Thiohalobacter thiocyanaticus: one gene and its partner. The protein of the gene in region 2 interacts with the protein of the main gene of each other region in a pairwise test. Links are inferred from orthologs where the notes say so. Each region holds a gene or a part of one and is shown on either strand. Other genes may lie near its edges.

Evidence for each region.
Region 1: the proteins of rlmN (region 2) and ftsZ interact in binary tests that used the Escherichia coli proteins (3 or more experiments, as listed by UniProt). The link is inferred for Thiohalobacter thiocyanaticus from one-to-one orthologs.

The regions. Positions count from the first base shown.
Region 1 is NZ_AP018052.1:2,819,928-2,823,215, reverse strand. The notes cover bases 1-2,860. They hold ftsZ (cell division protein FtsZ), read left to right. Parts: upstream 1-777; coding sequence 778-1,944; downstream 1,945-2,860. Other genes in these bases: lpxC (UDP-3-O-acyl-N-acetylglucosamine deacetylase), read left to right, coding at 2,267-2,860; ftsA (cell division protein FtsA), read left to right, coding at 1-699. In the rest of the region: more of lpxC, read left to right, coding at 2,861-3,181; CFK21_RS12980 (DUF721 domain-containing protein), read right to left, coding at 3,245-3,288. UniProt on the Escherichia coli protein: Essential cell division protein that forms a contractile ring structure (Z ring) at the future cell division site. The regulation of the ring assembly controls the timing and the location of cell division.
Region 2 is NZ_AP018052.1:1,293,785-1,297,589, reverse strand. The notes cover bases 376-3,324. They hold rlmN (23S rRNA (adenine(2503)-C(2))-methyltransferase RlmN), read right to left. Parts: upstream 2,431-3,324; coding sequence 1,321-2,430; downstream 376-1,320. Other genes in these bases: CFK21_RS06035 (Fe-S cluster assembly transcription factor), read right to left, coding at 3,321-3,324; iscX (Fe-S cluster assembly protein IscX), read right to left, coding at 3,034-3,234; ndk (nucleoside-diphosphate kinase), read right to left, coding at 2,482-2,913; pilW (type IV pilus biogenesis/stability protein PilW), read right to left, coding at 581-1,324; CFK21_RS06060 (helix-turn-helix domain-containing protein), read right to left, coding at 376-573. In the rest of the region: more of CFK21_RS06060, read right to left, coding at 1-375; more of CFK21_RS06035, read right to left, coding at 3,325-3,805.

The DNA of each region.
Region 1 (3,288 bases), 1.5 Mb from region 2 along the record:
GGGCTGGAGGTCGACGACATCATCCTCGAGCAGCTGGCCTCGAGCTACTCGGTGCTGACCGAGGACGAGAAGGAGCTGGGCGTGTGTCTGGTCGACGTCGGCGGCGGCACCACCGACATGGCCGTGTTCACGGAAGGCTCCATCCGGCATACCTCGGTGATCCCCATCGCCGGCGATCAGGTGACGAACGATATCGCCGTGGCCCTGCGCACGCCGACTCAGCATGCCGAGGAGATCAAGATCAAATACGCCTGCGCCCTGACCCAGCTGGCCAGTTCCGACGACACCATCGAGGTGCCCAGCGTCGGTGACCGGCCGGCGCGGCGGCTGGCGCGCCATACCCTGGCCGAGGTGGTCGAGCCGCGCTACGAGGAACTGCTCACCCTGGTGCAGTCGGAGCTGCGCCGCAGCGGGTTCGAGGATCTGGTCGCCGCCGGCATCGTGCTGACCGGCGGCAGTTCCAAGATGGAAGGCCTGGTGGACCTGGCCGAGGAGGTGTTCCACATGCCGGTGCGCCTGGGTATGCCCCAGTACGTCGCCGGCCTGGCGGATGTCGTGCGCAATCCGATCTACGCCACCGGCGTGGGTCTGCTGCTGTTCGGCAATCAGAATCAGTCCCATCTCAACCTGGACATCCAGGGGCGGGGATTTCGCGGGGTCTGGGACCGGATGAAGAGCTGGTTCCAGGGAAATTTCTAGTTACGCAGTCACGGGGTTCCCGGTCGGTCCGGGAGCGAAGTGTCACTTAACCATCAAGTGTAATCGAGGAGACGAGCAATGTTTGAACTGATGGATGCATACAGCCAGAACGCTGTAATCAAGGTAATGGGCGTCGGCGGCGGCGGCGGCAATGCGCTGCAGCACATGGTCGAGGCCTGCATCGAAGGTGTGGATTTCATCTGCGCCAACACCGACGCCCAGGCGCTGCAGAACGTCTCGGCGCCGGTCACCCTGCAGCTGGGTTCCAGCATCACCAAGGGGCTGGGCGCCGGCGCCAATCCGGAAGTCGGCCGCCAGGCCGCGATGGAGGACCGCGATCGCATCGCCGAGGCCATCGAAGGCTCGGATATGCTGTTCATCACCGCCGGCATGGGCGGCGGCACCGGCACCGGGGCCGCCCCCATCGTGGCTCAGGTGGCGCGCGACATGGGCATCCTGACCGTGGCCGTGGTGACCAAGCCGTTCCCGTTCGAGGGCCGCAAGCGCATGGATGTCGCGCACAAGGGCATGGAGGAACTGGGCCAGTACGTGGACTCGCTCATCACCATCCCCAACGAGAAGCTGCTCTCCGTGCTGGGCAAGAACATGAGCCTGCTGGATGCCTTCAAGGCCGCCAATGACGTGCTGTTGGGCGCGGTGCAGGGCATCGCCGAGCTGATTACCCGGCCGGGTCTGATCAACGTCGATTTCGCCGACGTGCGCACCGTGATGTCCGAGATGGGCATGGCCATGATGGGGACCGGCGTCGGCCGCGGCGAGGACCGCGCCCGCGAGGCCGCCGAAGCGGCGGTCAACAGTCCGTTGCTGGAGGACATCAATCTGCTGGGCGCGGCCGGTATCCTGGTCAATGTCACCGCCGGCATGGATCTGTCCATCGGCGAGTTCGAGGAGGTCGGCAATACGGTCAAGGAGTTCGCTTCCGAGAATGCCACCGTGGTGGTGGGGACCGTGATCGACCCCGAGATGAACGATGAACTGCGGGTGACCGTGGTGGCCACCGGCCTGGGCCGGCCGAGCCAGGCCGCGCAGCCGGATGAGGAGCCGGCGACGGTCAAGCTGGTGGAAAAGAAGACCAACGGCGAACTCGACTACCAGCAGCTGGATCGGCCCACCGTGATCCGCAAGCGGGCCGCCGGCAGCGACTACGGTTCAGCCGCGCAGAACTATGACAACGATCTGGAATATCTCGATATTCCGGCGTTTCTGCGGCGTCAGGCCGACTGAGGCGAACGCGGGGGTCGAAAGACCCCGGAGGGTTGGGCCGCGGCGGATGGCGCCGGCCTTGGCTTCGTCTCCTCGAGCCGGGGGTGTCCGTTGCGGCCGTTTATTTAATGATGTCCGGGGGAGCTGGCCTGCCCCGGGTGAAAGGCGCCGAACCGGCCCGATTCCCTGGTGAAGCGGGAATGCCGGCGGCGGTTCGGTCCGGCGCGGCACCGGCCGACTTGACCAAAGTCAGATCCGGCCAGGGACGGGCTGTGTTAGCATCGCCCGATCCATTCGCACCGCAGGTGCCGTGATACAGCATTATTTAAGGTAACAACAGCCCATGATTCGACAGCGTACCCTCAAGAACGTCATCCGGGCCACAGGCGTGGGCCTGCATACGGGCGACAAGGTGTTCCTCACCCTGCGTCCGGCCGCGCCCGACACCGGCATCGTGTTCCGCCGTACCGATCTGGAGCCGCCGGTCGAGATCAGGGCCAGCACCGAGAACGTCGGCGATACCCGCCTGTCGACCTCCCTGGTCAGCGCCGGGGTACGCATCTCCACGGTCGAACATCTGCTGTCGGCCTTCGCCGGGCTGGGGATCGACAATGCCTGGGTGGATCTGAGCGCGCCCGAGGTGCCGATCATGGACGGCAGCGCGGGTCCCTTCGTGTTCCTGGTGCAGTCGGCCGGCATCGAGGAGCAGAACGCGCCCAAGCGCTTTGTGCGCATCAAGCGGCCGGTGCGGATCGAGGAGGGCGACAAGTGGGCCAGCCTCGAGCCCTTCGACGGCTTCAAGGTGGGGTTCACCATCGAGTTCGATCATCCGGTCTTCCACGGCCATGCCCAGTGCGTGGAGATCGATTTCTCCACCACCTCATTCGTGCGCGAGGTCAGCCGCGCCCGCACCTTCGGTTTCATGCGCGAGATCGAGCAGCTGCGCGAGCGCCGGCTGGCGCTGGGCGGCAGTCTGGACAACGCCATTGTGGTGGACGACTACCGGGTGCTGAACGAGGACGGGCTGCGCTACGAGGACGAGTTCGTCAAGCACAAGATCCTGGACGCGGTCGGTGACCTCTACCTGCTCGGCCACGGCCTGATCGGCGCCTTCCACGGCCACAAGTCAGGACACGCCCTGAACAACCGCCTGCTGCGGGCCCTGCTGGCCGATGCCGAGGCCTGGGAGACGGTCAGCTTCGAGGATGAGGCGGCGGCCGCCCCGGCCGCCTATCTGCGGCCGGTGCCTTCGGCCTGACTTCTCTGCGTTCTCCCTCACGCCAGCAGGCCCGCGTATGCGGGCCTGCTGCGTTTCCGGGGCTCAGCTTCGATCGCTCCGGCGACCGCGGCCGGCCAGACGCTGCA
Region 2 (3,805 bases):
CGGGGTGGTCAGCGTCGGCAGACGAATCGCCGCATCGCCGTCAACGCCCGCCTCCGCCTGCGTTTCGGAGGCGTCCGGCAGCGCGCCGGGCAGTGACGGGGCATCGGTCCCCAGGACTGTATCCGTGTCGTCGCCGCTGAAGCGTTCCCACAGGCCGGGCAGTGTGACCAGGGCCAGGCCGCCGAGCACGGCCAGCACCAGCAGCAGGCCGAGGGTGCGCCAGGGCAGACGGGGCTTCACCAGCGCCCGCTGCGCCGGCGGCGGCATGCCGACCGTACGCAACTCGGGGGATTCGGCCGGCTGGTACAGGGCCAGCAGTTCCTCCTCGTCCAGCCCCAGCAGGCGGGCGTAGGCGCGGACGTAGCCGCGAACATAGATGGGCGCGGGGAGACGCTCGTGATCGTCCTGTTCCAGCGCCACAATGATGTGTTCGTGCAGGTGCAGCTGGGCGGCCACCTCGGCCGGGCTGATGCCCTTGCGTTCACGCGCCTCGCGCAGGCGCGACCCCGCCCCTGTGGCAGCGGCGGTCGGAGCGCCCGGCTCCGGGTCTGTGTGTTCCGGCGTATCGGTCATATCGTTGTCAGGGCTCGCCGAACAGTTCCCTGGCCTGGGGGGAGTCCGGGAAATTGTTCCTGAGCAGCAGACGGTAGCTGGCTTCGGCGTTTCTGTCGCCGAGCTGTTCCTCGGCCCGGACCCCCAGCAACAGGGTCTGTGGCGTGTGGCGGGCCACGGCCTGATAGCGCTGCAGATAGGCCCGCACCTTCAGGTACTGCCCCTGTTCCAGACTGAGCTGGGCCATGCGGCGCAGCGCAATGGGATATTCGGGTTCGGCTTCCAGCGCCTTGCGCAGGTAGAGTTCAGCCTTCTGCAGATCACCCGCCTGGTGGGCGCAGATACCGGCGTTGGCATAGACCAGCTCCGGTGCCTCGTAGAGCGGATCGGAAGCCGCCGCCACGAAATGCGGCTCGGCATCCTCCCAGCGATCCTGGCGGCACAGGAAGGCGCCGTAATTGTTGTGGGCGCGCGAGTCATTCCGGTCAAGCCGCACAGCACGCTGGAAGTGATGATCGGCCTGGTCGATCTGGCCCAGCGACTCGTAGAGCACGGCAATGGCATTGTGCGCCGTTGCAAGCTCCGGGTCCTGGCGCAGCGCCTTCTGGAATTTCTCCATCGCGACCTGGTTCATGCCCTCCTGCATGTACTGCAGCCCGAGCTCCACGTTGTACTGGGCAGCACTCCGGTCCTCGTTGTCCCTGACGCCGGTTCCGGCACAGCCGCCTGCCAGCAGGGTGACCAACAGCAGCGTGAACAGCCCGTGCCTCATCCACGGACCTCCTGCACCGCCACCTCGAGTTGCCGCTCGCGACGGCGGGTGCGGTCGCGGAACTCCCCGGCCAGCTGGCCGCAGGCGGCGGCGATGTCATCGCCGCGGGTCTTGCGGGTGACGGTGACGATGCCGCCGTTGATGAGGATGTTCTGGAATTCCAGGATGCGCTGCGGATCGCTGCTCACATACGCGGTATTCGGGAACGGATTGAACGGGATCAGGTTGACCTTGGACGGCACCCGACGCAGCAGCCGCAGCAGCTCACGGGCGTGCGCATCGGAGTCGTTCACGCCGGCCAGCATGACGTACTCGAAGGTCACCCGCCGGCGGGGCTCGTCGGCCACGTAGCGCCGACAGGCCTCCATCAGTTCGGCGATGGGGTATTTCCGGTTGATCGGCACCAGTTCGTTGCGCAGTTCGTCATTGGTCGCATGCAGCGACACGGCCAGACTGACGTCGCACTCGGCCCTGAGCCGATCCAGTTCGGGCACGATACCGGAGGTACTGAGGGTGATACGGCGTTTGGACAGACCGAAGGCCAGGTCGTCACGCATGATGTTCATGGCCCGCACCACGGCGTCGTAATTGAGCAGCGGCTCGCCCATGCCCATCATCACGACGTTGGTGATGGCGCGCTTGTACTGCACGTCGCCGCCCAGGGCGCGGCTGGCCAGCAGCACCTGGCCGATGATCTCGGCAGTGGTGAGGTTACGGTTGAACCCCTGCTGGGCGGTGGAGCAGAAACTGCAGTTGAGCATGCAGCCCACCTGCGAGGAGACGCACAGGGTGCCGCGCTCCTTTTCGGGGATGAACACGGTCTCGATGCAGTTGCCGTCAGCCAGCTGCAGCAGCAGCTTGCGCGAGCCGTCGGCGGACAGCCGGTCCATGACCACCCGCGGCAGTTCCATGCGGGCCGCATTGTGCAGGCGCTCGCGCAGGGCCTTGCTCAGGTTGGACATGCCGGCGAAGTCGTCGACATCGAGCTGGTAGATCCACTTCATCACCTGCTGGGCGCGGAAGGACTTCTCGCCCATGGCGGCGAAGAAGCCCTCCAGGCCCCTGCGGTCCAGGTCCAGCAGATTGGTTGTGCGCGGGTCGGACATGCCGTTGCCCGGCCGCGGCATCAGCAGACGCCGGGGCCGGATTTCACTCCTTCAGCGTGTGCGCGGGCACAGCTCGTCGGATTTGAAGAAAAACTCGATTTCGGTCTTCGCCGTCTCCGGACCGTCGGAGCCGTGCACGGCATTCTCGTCCACGGTCTCGGCGAAATCGGCACGGATGGTGCCGGGCGCGGCCTCCCCGGGGTTGGTCGCGCCCATGATCACGCGGTTGCGGTTGATGGCATCCTCGCCTTCCAGCACCTGCACCATGACCGGGCCGGACGTCATGAAGTCGACCAGTTCATTATAAAAGGGCCGCTCCCTGTGGACCGCGTAGAAGGCCCCGGCCTGCTCGCGGGACAGGTGCATCATCTTTGCCGCCACAATCCGCAGGCCCTGGTCCTCGAACCGGCTGTAGATCTTGCCGATCAGATTCCCGGCCACGGCATCGGGCTTGATGATCGAGAGGGTGCGTTCCACCGCCATTAACCGAATTCTCCAAGTAACGGATTGATTTTCGCTGGATAATATAACATAAACCCGCGTGGTGACGCGGGTTTGACCGGAAAGGGATACAGTTTACCCAAATCCCCGTGTCACGGGCAATCAGACCGACTCCTCGATCCAGGCCAGCTGGATCGCCTCCAGCGCCTTCTCCCCGCCCTGCCCCGGGTCGTCATCGAACTCGGACAGCTCCAGTATCCACTGGCGCAGTTCAACGAAGTTCACATACTTGGGATCCGCCTCCGGATGCGCCTGGTTCAGCGCGGCCGCAATCGCCAGCGAATCCGTCCACTTCAGCCCCATGTCCATGGTACCTTTTCCCGGCTAGGTGGTTGGGGTATACAGGGATTCCGTGGCGCAGACAAGCCCGCACCGCGCCACGCGTCGGCTCAGGCGCGGATCGGGTCGAAATGGACAGGAATGTCGCCGTTATGGCGCTGCTGAGCCTCGAGTTCCTGGCGTTCGGCAACCTCGAGCACACCACCATTGCGCATCAACTCGCCCAGGGTAATCCGGTCAAGGAAGGTGCGGATCTGGCTGCTCAACTCCATCCACAATTCATGGGTCAGACAGCGCTGATCATTGTGGCAGTTGGCCAGGCCGCCGCAGCGGGTGGTATCGACATTCTCGTCCACCGCCAGGATGACGGCCGAGACGGGGATGTCGTCGGAATCGCGGCTGAGCGAATAGCCGCCGCCGGGTCCGCGGGTGCTGACCACCAGATTCTGCTTGCGCAGGCGGGTGAACAGCTGCTCCAGGTAGGACAGCGAAATACCCTGGCGCTCGGAGATCTCGGCCAGCTTGACCGGGCCCTGGCCGGCATGCAGCGCCAGGTCCAGCATGGCGGTGACGGCATAGCGGCCCTTGGTCGTCA